Regions from separate parts of the Salinicola sp. RZ23 genome, predicted to be linked through region 3. Evidence: predicted binding sites of a transcription regulator. Region 3 holds the regulator's gene; each other region holds the start of a gene.

Region 1 (4,150 bases), on a different contig from region 3:
TCCACGGCCACTTCCAGCTTGATCTTGGGCAGGAAGTCGACCACGTACTCGGCACCACGATAGAGCTCGGTGTGGCCCTTCTGACGCCCGAAGCCCTTGACCTCGGTGACGGTGACGCCCTGCACCCCGATCTCGGACAGGGACTCTCGCACATCGTCCAGCTTGAAGGGTTTGATGATGGCGGTGACCAGTTTCATGGGGGAATTCTCCTCGCGTGCGTGGCGCTCTGTCTGAACGGATCGTCTCGTCGCGGTGTGCGGACGAGGCCTGTGCGAATGGGTGTAGCTCCAGGCTTGGCCCAGCCCTGGCCTAGCGCCTCTGACGACTGCCCGGCGACTCTCTCTATCTTAAACATACACCGCGATGGGCGGGAATGAAAAAAGGCCCCCCGAAGGGGGCCAGGGGAGCACGCCAGCTCACTCGGTGAATCGGCTCACTTCTTGCCGACATTGAATTCAGGATAGGCTTCCATACCGCACTCGGCGATATCGACACCTTCGTACTCTTCCTCTGCGGAGACGCGCAGTCCCATCACCGCCTTGATGATGCCCCAGACCACCAGACTGGCGATGAAGGTCCAGGCGAAGATCGAGGCAATACCCAGCAGCTGTGCGCCGAAGGACGCATCGCTATTGGAGAACGGCACCGCGATCAGGCCCCAGATACCCACCACGCCGTGCACCGAAATGGCGCCCACCGGGTCGTCGATCTTGAGCTTGTCGAGGGTGACGATGGCGAAGACCACCAGCAGGCCACCGACGGCACCGATCAGCGTCGCACCCAGCGCGGTAGGGGCCAGCGGTTCGGCGGTGATCGCGACCAGACCGGCCAGGGCGCCGTTGAGGGCCATGGTCAGGTCGGCCTTGCGGAACCACAGCTTGGCCAGGATGATCGCGGCGATCACACCACCGGCAGCGGCGGCGTTGGTGTTGACGAAGACCTGAGCGACCGCGTTGGCTTCGTCGACGTTGGAGACCATCAGCTCGGAGCCGCCGTTGAAGCCGAACCAGCCCAGCCACAGGATGAAGGTACCCAGCGTGGCCAGCGGCAGGTTGGCGCCCGGGATGGCGTAGATGGCGCCGTTCTTGCCGTACTTGCCCTTGCGTGCACCCAGCAGCAGCACGCCTGCCAGCGCGGCGGTGGCGCCACACAGGTGAACCACACCGGAGCCGGCGAAATCCTGGAAGCCGGCGGCGTCGAGGAAGCCACCGCCCCATTTCCAGTAGCCCTGAACCGGGTAGATGAAGCCGGTCATGACCACTGCGAAGGCCATGAACGCCCATAGCTTCATGCGTTCGGCCACGGCGCCGGAAACGATCGACATGGCGGTCGCGACGAACACCACCTGGAAGAAGAAGTCGGAGCGGGCCGAGTAGTAGACGTCGCCGCCGCTGCTCATCACGTCACTGACGCTGTGCTCGGCACCGATCAGGAAGCCCAGGCTGGGGATGACGCCGCCGCTCTCGCTGGAGTACATGATGTGGTAGCCGACCAGCAGATACATGGTACAGGCGATGGCATAGAGGACGACGTTCTTGGTCAGGATCTCGGTGGTGTTCTTGGCGCGCACCAGGCCGGCCTCGAGCATGGCGAACCCCGCCGCCATCCACATCACCAGCGCCCCGGTCACCAGGAAATAGAAGGTGTCGAGCGCATAGGAAAGTTGTACGACTTGATCGTTCATTCTGTGTGTCTCCTCGTTCCGCGCCGTTTTATACGGCGTCGGCCCCGCGTTCCCCGGTGCGAATCCGGATGACGTCTTCGAGTGGCGTGACGAACAGCTTGCCGTCACCGATCTTGCCGCTGTTGGCGGCCTCTCGGATGGCGTCCAGTACCCCGTCGACACGATCGTCTTCGACGGCGACCTCGATCTTCACCTTGGGCAGGAAGTCGACGACGTATTCCGCGCCGCGATAGAGTTCGGTGTGGCCTTTCTGACGGCCGAAGCCCTTTACCTCGGTGACCGTGATGCCCTGGACGCCGTTATCGGCCAGCGCCTCACGTACGTCATCGAGCTTGAAGGGTTTGATGATGGCGGTGATGAGCTTCATCCCTTGTCTCCCGTAGTCGGCTTGCGCCTGAACGGACCACGCAGAAGCCATGCCAGTTGGTGATAACGTCTTTACAATCATTCACTTATTTCTTGTCTTGAAGGTTGTCAGGTCTGCCATGGCGAGCGTGCCTCGGTTGTCCGCACCAAATTGATGCGCGGTGCGTGGTCCGCTGCACTGAGAAAGAGCGGCGGCCGGGCCATGGCGTCGGCAGGCATCCGGCGCGCGCCGGTGGCGCAGTTTGCGTATGCTGAAGGGCAGTCACGAATCAGGAGATCACACCATGTCGACACACGACCGTTTCGAGCGTCTGGCCAAGCAGCTCGGCGACAAGCTGCAGGGCGCCTCCCAGGCCCCGGGCGACATCCAGCGCAACGTCCAGGGGGTGCTGCGCGGCGCCATGGAGCGCATGGATATCGTCTCGCGCGAGGACTTCGACATCATGATGGACGTGCTCACCCGCACCCGGGAGCGGGTCGAGGCGCTGGAAACGCAGGTGGCGGCGCTCGAGAACGCCCTGCACAGCGAGCGCGCCTCCCAACCCGACACGGCGGCGCTGGCTGAGGACGATACCGACGGCAGCCGCGATGGCGCCCAGCCCTGAGTGGGGTGATGGTCAGCCTTGAGCGGGGTGATGGACAGCCCTGGGCGGGTTGATCGACACCCCTGAGCGGCGTCTTGACTCACCCGCGCTAAAGGGCCGGGCGGTAAAGGCGATAACAGGATAATCGGCCCCTTATCCTGTCCGGGCCGGCGGTGACGAGCCGCCGGTCCGCCTGTGTCCCGGGCATCCGCCGGGACGCGCCGTCACGGAGGCGACATGAGCCTAGCCATCGTGCGCACGCGCGCCAGCCTCGGGCTGGAGGCGCCGCAAGTGCTGATCGAAGTGCACCTCAGCAACGGCCTGCCGGGGGTGACTCTGGTGGGGCTGCCGGAGACCGCCGTGCGCGAGAGCCGCGAGCGGGTGCGCAGCGCACTGCTCACCGCCGGCTTCGAGTTCCCCACCCGTCGTATCACCCTCAATCTGGCGCCCGCCGACCTGCCCAAGGATGGCGGCCGCTTCGACCTGCCGATCGCGCTGGGGATCTTGATGGCCTCAGGCCAGATACCGGTAGAAGCGGCGCAGCAGCTGGAGGTGATCGGCGAGCTGGCGCTGGATGGCACGCTGCGCCCGGTCACCGGTGTACTGCCGACGGCGCTGGCTGCGCGGGCCGCCGGGCGGGGGCTGATCGTGCCCTCGGCCAACGCCGACGAGGCGGCGTTGGCCGAGGGGTGCCAGGTGTTCGCGGCGGCGCATCTGCTGGCGGTGGTGGGGCATCTGCTGGGCCGCGAGCGGCTCGCGGCGCACCAACTTGGGACACCGCCGCGCGCCGAGATGGTTCAGCCTGACATGGCCGATGTCAAAGGCCAGCACCAGGCGCGCCGGGCGCTGGAAGTGGCTGCGGCCGGTGGTCACAACCTGCTGCTGGCGGGTCCGCCGGGCACCGGCAAGACCATGCTGGCGAGCCGGCTGGCCGGCATCCTGCCGCCGCTGAGCGGTGACGAGGCGCTGGAGGTGGCGGCGGTGCGCTCGGTGTGCGGGCTCTCGATCATGGATCGCTGGGGCCAGCGCCCGTTTCGTAACCCGCATCACACCTCGAGCAGCGTGGCGCTGGTGGGCGGGGGCTCCAAGCCGCGCCCCGGCGAGATCTCGCTGGCGCATCACGGCGTGCTGTTCCTGGATGAGCTGCCCGAGTTCGACCGCCACGTGCTGGAGGTGCTGCGCGAACCGCTGGAGTCGGCCCAGATCCTGATCTCGCGGGCCAATCACCAGCGCCGTTTTCCGGCCCGATTCCAGCTGGTGGCGGCGATGAACCCGTGCCCCTGTGGCCACCTTGGCGATCCGCGCCAGCGCTGCCACTGCAGCCCGGCGCAGATCCAGCGCTATCAGTCGCGGCTCTCCGGGCCGCTGCTCGACCGTATCGATCTGCAGGTGGAGGTGCCGGCGCTACCGGCTACCCAGTTGACCGACCAGACGCCGGGCGAGTCCTCGGCCAGCGTGCGTCAGCGGGTGCTGGCGGCGCGCGAGCGTCAACGCGCCCGGGGCTGGCTCAACGCCC
Region 2 (4,150 bases), on a different contig from region 3:
ATCAGATGACGCGGTTCGACCGCGCCGGCATCGAGCACATCCAGGGCACTTTCGTATTCACGTCGGGAGAAGAAGGCAGCGGTCTGCAGGCGTATCTCCTTCGACAGAGCGGCGAAGGGCACGAACGCATCCGGCCGGGTGCAGAGGCCGAGAAGCAGAATGGTGCCGTGGGGCCTGACCTGTTCGATGGACTGGGCAATCAGCCCGGGCACGCCGGCACACTCGAAGACGATATCCGCCTCACCGCCGAGCTGGCGTGTGGCCGCGGCCACCGGCTCATCCGGCGCACAGACGAAGCCGGTAGCGCCCATCTCACCGGCCCGCGCCTCCTGATAACGGGCGATATCCTGGACCACCACCTGCTTTGCCCCGAAGCGGCGCGCCCAGAACGCGACCGCCAGGCCGATGGGGCCGGCGCCGATGATCAGCACGCGATCACCGGGGCGCATCTCGGAAAGGCGAACCCCGTGGAGCGCCACCGCCAGCGGCTCGACGATCGCCCCGTCACTCGTGCTCACGCCCTCGGGCAGCGGGATGCACTGGCGCGCTGCAGTGGCCGCATACTCGCCATACCCCCCACCCTCGAGCACCATCTGCTGACACCAGGCCGGCTCCCCGGAGAGGCAGGAGAGACAGCGCCCGCAGCTGCGAAACGGCATCACCGAGACCCGTTGCCCCGGGCGCAATGTCGTCACCTCGTTGCCGCAGGCGACGATCTCGCCGGCGTACTCGTGGCCCAGCACATCTCCAGGGCAGAGGCCGAACACGGCATCTTCGGTCATGTGCAGATCGGAGCCGCAGATGCCGCAGCGCTGCACCTCGACGACCACCTGGTCAGGGCTCGGCGTGGGGTCGGGCAGCTCCCGGATCTCCAGCGGCCGATGCAATTCGTTGAAGACGGCAGCACGCATCAGCCGACCCTCCCCAGTGAGGTCCCGCCATCGATGACCAGTTGCGCCCCCGTCATGTACGAGGAGGCATCCGAGGCCAGATAGAGGGCGAGCGCCTTGATCTGCTCGGGTTCCGCCAGTTGCCCCAGCGGCACCTTGGCATCCCAGCTCCGGCGCACCTCCGGATCCTTCAGCCAGCCGCCGCCGATATTGGTGACGAAGCCACCCGGCGCGATGGTATTGACGCGAATGCCGAACTCGGCGAGCTCCAGCGCCAGCTGGCGCACCATATGGGAGACACCGGCCTTGGCCGGCATATAGGGCAGCCCCACCACCGGCTCGGTGATGATGGCGGCATTCGACGAGGTGACGACGATGGCACCGCGGCGCTGGGGCTTCATGTAGGTCGCCGCCAGGCGCAGGGTATTGAAGGTGCCGGTCAGATTGATCGCGATCGTGCGATCCCAGCGCTCGGGGTCGAAGGTATCGACCTGCCCCTCTTCGTTGCGCCAACCACCCGGGTTCCAGAACCCGGCGCCGGGGTCGACCCCCGCATTGGCGAAGACGATATCCAGGCCGTCGAAGCCCCTTACATGAGCCTCGAACACCTCGGCGCTCTGCGCCCTATCGGCCACATCGAGGGCCTGTGCCTGCACCGTGAAACCCTGCTCCCTTAGCCTCGCCGCTTCACGCTCCGCGGCGTCGATATCGATATCCGCCAGGGTGACGCTGGCACCGTTTTCCGCCAGCACCTCGACATAAGCCAGCCCCAGACCCGAGGCGCCACCTGTAACCAGCGCCGAACGCCCCTCGACGCTGAACTGTTCGAAAAAGCGCATGGGCATTCCCTCACAGAAACAGCTGTTCGTTGATGGGAATGCCGTGGGCTTCGCAGTAGGTCACGTAGTGATTGATGAACCAGAAAACGTCCAGGGTCTCTGCCCATTCGCCCTGTTCATCGAAGAACTCATTCGCCCCCTGCATCCAGAACAGCGCCTTCATGCCGTTCGGCTCGTCAGTCACCAGGGTATGCGCCTGGCCGGGCATTTCGGTGATGAATTCGCCGGGGCCGCAGACCCAGTCGTACTCCAGATAGCGGAAAGTCCCCTCCATGCCCACTGCCCAGACCATGCCACGGTGGCGGTGCGTACCGATCACGCCCGGGCCCTTGATCCACAGGATATTGCAGTAGACGTTGTTGCGAACATCGAACGCGAGATGGCGAATTGCGGCGTTATCGCCAAAGGGAACCCAGGGGCTCTCCGCCTCCGAGAGTCCGACATAGCTCCCCTCGCGCCCGAAGCGATCCTGCATCGCTTTCATCGGTTCCGGTACTTCGACGATGCGATAAGCCGTGCTGGCAGGTGCGTTGGACATGGTCTTTCTCCTCTCATGATGGAATCGGTCTGCTTCCCATCAACACGGAGCAAGCCACATGCCATCGACGTACAGGCGTAGACCTATGTCTAGGTACGCCGTCTAAGCCGCCGCAAGATAAGCAAAAAACACCCCACTCAAAAGACCAATGGATAACGGCGGCACGTCGCGCATTTTATTAAGATTGATAAAATTCATCATTTTTATAAAAAACGACAGATGAAAATCGAAAATCACGCCCATTTTCTGCGACTTTGGTAGGGTAAATTCATGCCAAGGAAACTGCGTCTCTCGGAAATAACGGAAATAACTGATCAAGAAAAATCTATAAAAGATACGCTGCATGCCGGAGATCCGCCGACGTTATACGACCTGACAGAGAGCTTGCGATTTACGCCCAACGATGGCCGGATCTGGTTCGATACCCGCCGCATGTTGCTGTTCGGCGCCCACTCCTTCGGCGCCCTGCGGCGCGAGCTGATCGAAACCCTGGGCCCTGCGGGGGCACGCGACCTGCTGATGCGCGTCGGCTTCTCGGCCGGCGCCTCGGATGCCGCCTTCGTGCGCAAGCACTGGGCGGATAGCGACGATGCTGGGGTGTTGAGTGCGGGTGAGCGCTTGCACGCGGTGATGGGCATGGTGAAGGTCGAGACCATCCGCCGCGACCATGACATCCCCAACGGCACCTTCAATGCCGAGTTCCTGTGGCACGACTCCGTCGAGGCCGCCGAGCACCTCAAGGCGCACGGGCTCTCCGCGGAACCGGTGTGCTGGATGCAACTCGGCTATGCCAGCGGCTATGCCAGCGCCTTCTACGGCAAGCGCGTGATCTACCGGGAGCTCGAGTGCGCCGGCTGCGGCGCCGCGCACTGCCGGATCGTGGGGGAGACGACCAGTGAGCGCATGGAAGCGAACGACGATCTCGACTGGCTGCGGCTCGACCGCCAGCGGCTGCCGACCGCCGCAACATCGAGCCGAGCCACACGCCGGCCCCCCGCAGCGCCCTCTTCCGCGCCCCGGGGGGCCGCCACCAGGGCCAATGCCCCTGAAAGCAACGTCCCTGAAAGCAACGCCCAGCAGATCGTCGGTGTCTCGGCTGCTGTCAGCATCGCCCTGCAGAAGATCGAGCGGGTCGCCCCCACGCCGGCCACGGTGCTGCTCAACGGCGAATCGGGGGTGGGCAAGGACCTCTTCGCCAACGCCCTGCACCGCAGCAGCCTGCTGGCCGAAGGCCCCTTCGTCGCGCTCAACTGCGCGGCGATTCCCGATACGCTGATCGAAGCCGAACTGTTCGGCGTGGAGAAAGGCGCCTTCACCGGCGCCGAGCGCAGCCGCCCCGGGCGCTTCGAACGCGCCGACGGCGGCACTCTGTTTCTCGACGAGATCCCCTCGCTGAGCCTGGAAGCCCAGGGCAAGCTGCTGCGCACGCTACAGGATGGCGAGATCGAACGGGTCGGTGGCAGCCAGCCGATCCGGGTCGACGTGCGTATCGTCGCCGCCGCCAACAGGGATCTGTTCCAGGAGGTGCAGGCCGGGCGCTTCCGCGAGGACCTCTACTACCGCCTCAACGTCTTCCCGATCCGACTGCCGCCACTGCGGGAGCGACGCGACGATATTCCGCTGCTGGTCGAGCACTTCTCGCGCCACTACGCCGAGCGCTACCGGAAAGCGATCACCGGCCTGACGCGCAAAGCCTCCGATGCCCTGCTCGCCTACGACTACCCCGGCAATGTGCGCGAGCTGCAGAACCTGGTGGAGCGCGGGGTGATCAACGCCCTGGATGGCGGGCCGATCGACGCCTTTCATCTGTTCGAGGACGCCGGCTTCTCCTCCAGCCCCGGCGCCAAGCTCAGAATCAACGCCGCGGGCGATCTCGAGACCGC
Region 3 (4,150 bases):
GCGAATGGCGTCGATCAGCGTGTCGTGGAGCGCGTGCTGCGAGCCGGCCTGGCGCAGCTTCTGGCGCACGCTGCCCTGATTCATGATGCCGGCGACCTCGGCCAGCAGCGAAAGGTGGGCGTCGTCGGCCTCCTCCGGCACCAGCAGCACGAACACCAGATCCACCGGCTCGCCATCGATGGCATCGAAGTCGATGGCATCCTCGAGGCGCATGAAGCCAGCCAACGGCGTCTTGCAGTGCGGGCTGCGGGCGTGCGGGATGGCGACCCCGTTGCCGATGCCGGTGCTGCCCAGCCGCTCGCGTCCGATCAGGCGGCTGAACACCTCCTGACTGTCCAGGCTGGGCGTATTCTGGGCGATGAAGGTGCTGAAGAATTCCAGCAGACGCTTTTTGCTGCCCCCCGTCACACCGTAGAGGGTGCGTTCGGGGGGCAGGATGGTTTCCAGAGTGATCATCGGGGAATTAGCGGGCGCCTGCGCCTTGCGCGCGGGCCTGTGCCTTCTCTTTGTGTTTGACCAGCTGGCGGTCCAGCTTGTCGGTCAGGGCGTCGATCGCGGCATACATGTCGATATCGCTGGCTTCGGCATGAATGTCGCCGCCCGCTGCGTGTAGCGTGCAGGCCGCTTGCTGACGCTCTTTCTCGATGCTCAACGTCACCTGAACGTTGGTGATGTTGTCGTAGTGGCGCTCCAGACGTGCGAGTTTCTCGTCGACGTAGTCCCGCAGGGCGTCGGTCAGTTCGACATGGTGGCCGGTGACGTTCACTTGCATGGCGCGCTCCTGTTGCGGCTTATGTGGCACCTCTGATTGTAACCCTTTTCTCCGCGCTGCAAAGGGATCGCGGACGATTGATCGCCATGCGCTCGCGTGAATTCTAAAAGTCCAATCAAGACAGTCGCTTACGTTCGCTCGAGGCGGGGATGCCCATGGCCTCGCGGTACTTGGCCACGGTGCGCCGGGCGACGCTGATGTCGGCCTGCGCCAGCAGCTCCACCAGCTTGCTGTCGGAGAGCGGCTTGCGCGGTGACTCCTCGCCGATCAGCTTCTTCAGGCGTGCCCGAATCGCGGTGCTGGAGACGCTGTCGCTCTCGCCGCGTTGCCCCACCTGACTGGAAAAGAAGTACTTGAGTTCGAACACCCCGCGCGGCGTGTGGATGAACTTCTGCGTGGTCACCCGCGAGATGGTGGATTCGTGCATGTCGACGCTGGTGGCGATGTCGGCCAGGATCAGCGGCTTCATCGCCTCTTCGCCGCGCTCGAGGAAGTCGACCTGGCGCGCCATGATCTCGCGCCCCACCCGCAACAGGGTGTCGTTGCGGCTGGAGAGGCTCTTCATCAGCCAGCGCGCCTCCTGCAGGTGCTGGCGCAGAAAGGTGTTGTCGTCGCTCTTGTCGGCGCGCCGGATCAGCGCGGCGTAGTCGGGCTGGATGCGCAGCCGCGGCAGCGCCTCGGCGTTGAGCTCGATGCGCCAGCCATCGCGGGTCAGGCGTGCCACCAGATCCGGGATCACATAGTCCTGCTGGCTGTGGTCGAAGGCCTGGCCGGGGCGCGGGTCGAGGGTGCGGATGGTGGCGATGACGCGGTCGAGCTCGTCGTCGTCGAGGCGCAGGCGGCGCTTGAGCTGGCGCCGGTCGTCGCCGGCCAGCGCCTCCAGGAACTGGCGCACCAGGCGCTTGGCCTGGGGCAGCAGTGGGGTATCGCCGGGCAGCGCGCCGAGCTGCAGCAGCAGGCATTCGCGCAGATCGCGGGCGCCCACGCCGGTGGGGTCGAACTGCTGCAGCCGCAGCAGTACGCGCTCGAGGTCGGCGCTGGTGCACGGCTCCGAATGCTGCTCGCGCAGCCCCGCGGTGAGCTCGTCGAGGGTGCCCTCGAGATAGCCGTTGGCGTTGATGGCGTCGATCAGGTAGTCGCCGATGAGCCGTTCGCGGGGATCGAAATCGCCCATGGCGAGCTGCCAGGCGAGATGGTCGTGGAGCGTGGTGCCGGCGGCGTTGCGCTCCAGGTCCGGCCACTCGTCGGCGCCGGCCGGGGCGGCGCTGGCGGCGATGTCCTGATAGGTGTCGCTCCACTCGCTGTCGAGGGCGAGCTCTTCGGGAATATCGCTGGCCCACTCCTCCTCGGGCGTCTCGCTGGCCGCCTGCTCGGCATACTCTTCGTCCAGCTCGAGCATGGGGTTGGCCTCGAGCGCCTGCTGGATCTCCTGGCGCAGATCGAGCGTCGACAGCTGCAGCAGCTGGATCGCCTGCTGCAGCTGTGGCGTCATTGTCAGCTGGGCGCCGACACGCAGTTGAAGTGAAGGTTTCATGGACATGGCATGGACACGGGAAAGGGCCGCGGTGGCCGTCGATAGGTTAACCCTACGTTACTGACTGCCCCGGTGGGATGCAACGCTTTGAGCGCTAACTTTATGCAAGAAATATGCCACGGTGCGTTCGGCTTGGGTGTGCAGAGGCTTTGAGAGGTGCGCCGCCCGCCGCGAGTGACGCAGTGGGCTGGGGAGGCGGAAGGGCCTTGGCGCGACGCTGGACTTTGTACGCAAAGTCGGCGAGCGAAGGCCATACCGGGGCGCGTAGCTAAGGCAAAAATCGGCGAAAACGGACCGGTCTGGCGCTCCAGTTTACGGGGTGTAAATGAGCATTTTGACGGGGGCGCCGACCTCGGGCTGGCGATCCCGCCGATTTTTAACGCCGAATTGTCGAGCGCAGGTAGTTTGCGTCTCGAGTCTAGAGTCGGAACTCGTGCCCCAGATAGACATCGCGCACGCGCTGATTGTCGAGGATTGCCTCCGGGCGCCCCTCGGCGATGATCTGTCCATCGCCGACGATGTAGGCGTTGTCGCAGATATCCAGTGTCTCGCGCACGTTGTGGTCGGTGATCAGCACGCCGATCTCACGATCCCGCAGCTGGCGGATGATGTTCTTGATATCGCCCACCGAGATCGGATCGACCCCGGCGAAGGGTTCGTCGAGCAGCACGAAGGCGGGCTCGGTGGCCAGTGCCCGGGCAATCTCCACCCGCCGCCGCTCGCCACCGGAGAGCGACATGCCCAGGTTGTCGCGGATATGGTCGACGTGGAAATCGCCCAGCAGCTGCTCCAGGCGGTCGCGGCGCCCGGCGCGGTCGAGATCCCGGCGCGTCTCCAGAATGGCCATGATGTTGTCGGCGACGCTGAGCTTGCGGAAGATCGAGGCCTCCTGCGGCAGGTAGCCGATGCCGGCGCGGGCGCGCTCGTGCATCGGCGCGCGGCTCAGGTCGCGATCGTCGATGTGCACGCTGCCGGCGTCGGACTTGACCAGCCCCACGATCATGTAGAAGGAGGTGGTCTTGCCCGCGCCGTTGGGGCCGAGCAGGCCGACGATGCTGCCCTGGCGCAGGGTCAGGCTGAAGTCGTGGACGACTCGACGCCCCTTGTAGCTCTTGGCCAGATTGGCGGCCGTTAGCGTTTTCATCGCTGGATTCCTTGCCTCGCGAAAGGGTGCGTCACTGCGTCTGCTGGCGCGGCGTGAGCGTCATGCGCACGCGGCCGTCGCCGCTGCCGTCGCCACTGGTGCTGGAGCGCGCGTTGACCCTGCGCGAGTTGAGATAGTACTCGACGTAGGCGCCATCGAAGGTGTCGCGTGCCTGGTGCAGTTCGGCGTGACCGATCAGCTCGACCCGGCGCTCGGCGGCGTGGTAGATGATCTTGTCGCCCCAGCCCTTGACCAGGGCTTCGTCGGGGGCGGGCTTCTGCTCCAGATAGGCGCGCTCGCCACCGCCACCGGTAGCGGTCACCAGGCTGACTTCGCCATTCTTGCCGCGCTTGATCTCCACTCGAGCGGCCTTGAGCTGCATGCTGCCCTGCTGCATGTCGACCTTGCCGGTATAGACGGCGGTGCCTTGGCGATCGTCGAGTTCGAGCTGGTCGGCGGCGATCTCGATCGGCGCCGAGGCGTCGCTCTCCAGCGCCAGGGCAGGCAGGCTGGAGAGTCCCAGTGCGGTCAAGACCAGCAGTTGGCCGAGTTCTCGCCTCATGATCCTTGATCCTCAGATTGCTGTGGCAGGCGGCCCTGCACGTTATCGGTCAGACGCATGCGGTTCTGGTTGATCCAGGCGTCGAAGCGATCGCCACGCATGGTCTGGTTATGCTGACGCAAGACGGAGGAGGTGTCA
Region 4 (4,150 bases), on a different contig from region 3:
CCAGCGCAGATTGGCGCCAATGGCGGCGCCCAGACTGATGGCGGCGATCGAAATCCACATGTGTTGCGCTCCTCGTCGATCTCGGCAGACGAAAAGTATCCTGCGGGCGGTAGGCGCGGGAGCGTGAAGCCTGCGCAGGACACACCTCGGGTGCGTTGGCAGGCATCATCAGCGGACTGCGGTTCGCGGCCGGGGCGGCGGAGCCCATGCCGCGGGAGGAATGCCATCTCCCGGGGGCTACTCTAGCCAGCCGTGACAGCCGCGGCAAGTCACGGCTGGACCAGCCACAGGCTGCGGTAGGGTCGCAGGATCTCGCGCTCTTCGGGGTGCGGATTCCAGCGCTTGCCATCCTTCAGCACGTCGTACCACTCGCCGCTCGCCAGCGCCTCGATCTCCAGCGGCTGACGCTTGTCGCTGATGTTGTAGATCGCCAGCAGCCGGCGGCCGCTGGCAAGCGGGCCGCGCTCGATGGCAAACAGTCCCGGCCCGGTGTCGAGCACGCGCTGCGGCGCCTCGGGGTGGAAGCAGGGCTCGCTGGCGCGGATATTGAGCCGGCGCTTGAGCGAGGTGAAGGCTTCGCGGGTGGGCGTGCTGCGGCTGTCGATCAGCTCGTCGAGCTCCTCCTTGACCCAGTGATGGCGGTTGATCGAGCGCAGCCGACCGCTGCGCTCGACCCCTTCGTGGTCGTTGAGCGTCGCGGTCAGGGAGTGCAGATAGACCCCTGGGATGCCCTGCAGCGCGAGCATCAGGTTCTGGCTGCACAGAAAGCGCTCGACCTGCCACGCATCGGGACCGCGGCGGGTGCCCTTCATGGCGTCGAAGTAAGTGATGTTGATCTCGTAGGGCGAGTCGCTGCCATCGGCGTTGGTCTTCATGCTGACGTAGCCGCCGAAGCGGTGCATCAGTTCGAGCAGAAGCGAGACCTCATGGGGCGGCAGCAGCCCCTCCAGCGCGCGCACCCCGATGCCGTCGTGGCTGGCGGTGAAGTTGAAGTAGGTGCAGCCGGCGGGCAGCGGCGGCAGCGAGCGTGCCCAGTCCGCCAGCGCGCTGGCATCGCCGCTGGTCAGGGTATGCAGCAGCAGCGGCGGCAGCGTGAACTGATAGATCATGTGGGCTTCGTCGGGCGTCGCCGTGTCGCTGGCGGGAACGTCGTCGCTCTCGGCGGCCGATGCGCCAGCCGGCGTGCTCTCCAGGCCGAAGTAGCTCATGTTCTCGGCGTGGGGCACGTTGGTTTCGGTGATCAGCAGCGTGCCCGGTGCCACGTAATCGAGGATCGCCCGCAGCAGGCGGACGATGGCGTGGGTCTGCGGCAGATGGATACAGCGGGTGCCGACCTCTTTCCACAGATAGGCGATGGCATCGAGGCGGATGATCCGCGCCCCTTGCTGGACATAGAACAGCAGGATGCCGACGAACTCGAGCAGTACGTCCGGGTTGGCGAAGTTGAGGTCGATCTGGTCCTCGGAGAAGGTCGCCCACAGGTGGCGCGTGCCGCGTCGGGTCGAGACCGGCACCAGCAGCGGCGAACTGCGCGGGCGCGTGACCTGGGAGAGATCGGTCTGCGGGTCCATCTCGATGAAGTAGTCGCGCCCGGGCTGGGTACCCGCCAGATAGTCGGTGAACCACAGCGAGTCGCGTGAGACATGGTTGATCACCAGGTCCACCATCAGATCGCTGCGTGAGGACAGGCGGCGGATGTCCTGCCACTCGCCCAGTTTGGGGTCGACCTCGCGGTAGTGGATCACCGCGAACCCATCATCGCTGCTCCAGGGGAAGAAGGGCAGGATGTGCAGGCCGCTGAAAACGCCGTTGAGACGGGTGGCGAGAAAGTCGTCGAGCACTTCCAGCGGCGGACGCTCACCGTCGATCAGGCTGTCACCGTAAGTGATCAGGATCTGGTCGCGTTCGCTCCAGGTTGGACGCGGCTGGTGGTCGAGTGCACCGTCGTGGTGCGCCAGCAGGGTGGTCAGGCGCCGCAGGACCTCGTCCCGACGCGGTCCGTAGACCTCCTCGAGCCTGGCGCCGGCGCGGGCGAGAAAGGCGTCTTCGGACAGGGCAGGGTAGTTGGCGGCGCGACTGGGCATGGGCGGTTCCTGACGTGACGGCGAAACGGGTCCTTGACGTTATCCTTGCAGAACTCGGGCCAACAGGGAAAGAAACATGAAAATCACCGTGTTTCCGGTATCTTGTGCAAACCGTTACACTGCGCGGATAAGCCGATGACGGATGCCAGCCGCGCCCGGCACGTCTGCCATCACCGATGGATAGTCTACAGTCGATAGTCAAAGTCGCGGACAGGCCCCGGCGCTGTCCGCGCCGACGAGTGAACCACCGATGCATTGTCCTTTTTGCGGTACCCACGATACCAAGGTGACCGACTCGCGCCTGGTCGCCGAGGGGGATCAGGTGCGTCGGCGTCGCCAGTGTGCCGCCTGCGGTGAGCGCTTCACCACCTACGAGACCGCCGAGCTGGTGATGCCCCGTGTGATCAAGGCGGACGGCTCGCGCGAGAGTTTCGACGAGCAGAAGATGCGCGCCGGCATGTCGCTGGCACTGGAGAAGCGCCCGGTCAGCGTTGAGTCGTTCGAGGCGGCGGTGGAGCGGATCCGCCAGCGTCTGCGCGCGCGCGGTGACCGTGAGGTGGAAGCGCGGGAGGTCGGCGAGGAGGTGATGGAGATGCTCAAGCGGCTCGATCACGTGGCCTATATCCGTTTCGCTTCGGTCTATCGCCGCTTTCAGGATCTCGATGAGTTCCGCGCCGAGATCGACCGCCTGGCCCAGGAGCCGAAGTCGCCGAGCGACGCCAAGCGCTGATCGATCCTCCCCGACCACCCTGGCCGGCAGCGGCTGCCGGCCTTGCTACTTCCGCGAGAAATGCCGATGTCCGATGCCCCCTCTGTCACGCCCTCCGATCTCGAGCCAGCCGATGCCGCCGAGGCGGCGGATATCGCCTGGATGAGTCGTGCTCTGCGCCTGGCGCGGCGCGGCCACTACACCTGTGACCCCAATCCGCGGGTCGGCTGCGTGATCGTCAACGCTGGCAAGAGGGTGGGCGAGGGTTTCCATCGCCGTGCCGGTGAGGCCCACGCCGAGATCAATGCCCTCGCCGAGGCCGGTGAGGCCGCCCGTGGTGCCACGGCTTACGTCACCCTGGAACCCTGCTCGCACACCGGGCGCACCGGTCCCTGCAGCCAGGCGCTGATCGCGGCCGGGGTGGCGCGGGTGGTGGCGGCGATGGAGGACCCCAACCCGGCGGTCTCCGGGCGCGGCTTCGCCCAACTGCGCGAGGCCGGCATCGCGGTGGAGGTGGGTCTGCTCGAACCGTCGGCGCAGGCGCTCAACCCGGGGTTCGTGCGGCGCATGCAGCAGGGGCTGCCGCGGGTCACGCTGAAGATGGCAATGAGCCTGGATGGGCGTACCGCCATGGCCAGCGGCGAGTCGCAGTGGATCACCGGACCCGCGGCGCGGCGCCAGGTCCAGCGTCTGCGCGCCGGCGCCAGTGCGATTCTCACCGGGGTCGAGTCGATCATTTTCGACGATGCCCGGCTCACCCTGCGCGCCGATCAGCTCGAGCTCGACGAGGCTGACGAGATCGTGCGCCGCCAGCCGCTGCGGGTGGTGCTCGACAGCCATCTGCGCCTGCCGCTGGCGGCGGCTTGCCTGAGCCAGCCGGGGCGCACCCTGGTGCTCACCGTCGCCGGCGCTGAAGACGCCCGGCGTGAACGTCTCGAAGCCGCCGGGGCGGAGGTGGTGACGCTACCTGCCGACCGCGCCGGGCGGGTCGACGTCGAGGCGGCGCTGCGCCATCTGGCGACACGGGAAGCGTGCAACGAGGTGCTGGTGGAAACCGGCGCCACCCTGGCCGGCGCGCTGCTCGATGCCGGCTGGATCGATCGTCTCGAGCTGTTCGTGGCGCCGACGCTGCTGGGCAGTGGCGCGCGCCCGCTGTTCGCGCTGCCCGGGATCGACAGCATGCAGCAGCAGCGTCGGCTCGAGATCGACGAGATCCGTGCCGTGGGCGACGACTGGTGGATCCGGGCGCGGCCGCGGGCACGCGACTGAGCCCTGGTGTCGCCTCTCGGCGACGGCGTTGCGACGCGACGACAGTGGCGTCGGCGCCGCCCGACAGGTAGTCTGTGCCGTCATCGAA

Evidence for each region. Region 3 encodes sigma-54, which starts transcription at its own class of promoters, with help from an activator protein. Its sites were predicted from a motif close to TGGCACNNNNNTTGCTNT; they were not measured.
Region 1: the regulator sigma-54 is predicted to act here: its motif matches at 2,236-2,253, upstream of DOM67_RS02235 (P-II family nitrogen regulator).
Region 2: the regulator sigma-54 is predicted to act here: its motif matches at 2,314-2,331, upstream of DOM67_RS09415 (2,4'-dihydroxyacetophenone dioxygenase family protein).
Region 4: the regulator sigma-54 is predicted to act here: its motif matches at 2,129-2,146, upstream of DOM67_RS17355 (sugar phosphorylase).

What each region holds. Positions count from the first base shown of each region.
Region 1 is NZ_PZJK01000003.1:184-4,333, forward strand. It holds gene glnK (P-II family nitrogen regulator) at 1-197, opposite strand, end outside; gene DOM67_RS02230 (ammonium transporter) at 434-1,684, opposite strand; gene DOM67_RS02235 (P-II family nitrogen regulator) at 1,713-2,051, opposite strand; gene DOM67_RS02240 (accessory factor UbiK family protein) at 2,335-2,655, shown strand; gene DOM67_RS02245 (YifB family Mg chelatase-like AAA ATPase) at 2,872-4,150, shown strand, end outside.
Region 2 is NZ_PZJK01000009.1:18,750-22,899, reverse strand. It holds gene DOM67_RS09425 (alcohol dehydrogenase catalytic domain-containing protein) at 1-911, opposite strand, end outside; gene DOM67_RS09420 (SDR family NAD(P)-dependent oxidoreductase) at 911-1,729, opposite strand; gene DOM67_RS09415 (2,4'-dihydroxyacetophenone dioxygenase family protein) at 1,740-2,267, opposite strand; gene DOM67_RS19990 (hypothetical protein) at 2,370-2,612, opposite strand; gene DOM67_RS09410 (sigma-54-dependent Fis family transcriptional regulator) at 2,538-4,150, shown strand, end outside.
Region 3 is NZ_PZJK01000012.1:124,769-128,918, reverse strand. It holds gene DOM67_RS12510 (PTS sugar transporter subunit IIA) at 1-453, opposite strand, end outside; gene raiA (ribosome-associated translation inhibitor RaiA) at 464-772, opposite strand; gene DOM67_RS12500 (RNA polymerase factor sigma-54) at 888-2,312, opposite strand; gene lptB (LPS export ABC transporter ATP-binding protein) at 2,725-3,450, opposite strand; gene lptA (lipopolysaccharide transport periplasmic protein LptA) at 3,482-4,012, opposite strand; gene lptC (LPS export ABC transporter periplasmic protein LptC) at 4,009-4,150, opposite strand, start outside.
Region 4 is NZ_PZJK01000017.1:88,158-92,307, forward strand. It holds gene crcB (fluoride efflux transporter CrcB) at 1-60, opposite strand, end outside; fluoride riboswitch at 153-240, opposite strand; gene DOM67_RS17355 (sugar phosphorylase) at 270-2,084, opposite strand; gene nrdR (transcriptional regulator NrdR) at 2,335-2,814, shown strand; gene ribD (bifunctional diaminohydroxyphosphoribosylaminopyrimidine deaminase/5-amino-6-(5-phosphoribosylamino)uracil reductase RibD) at 2,956-4,062, shown strand.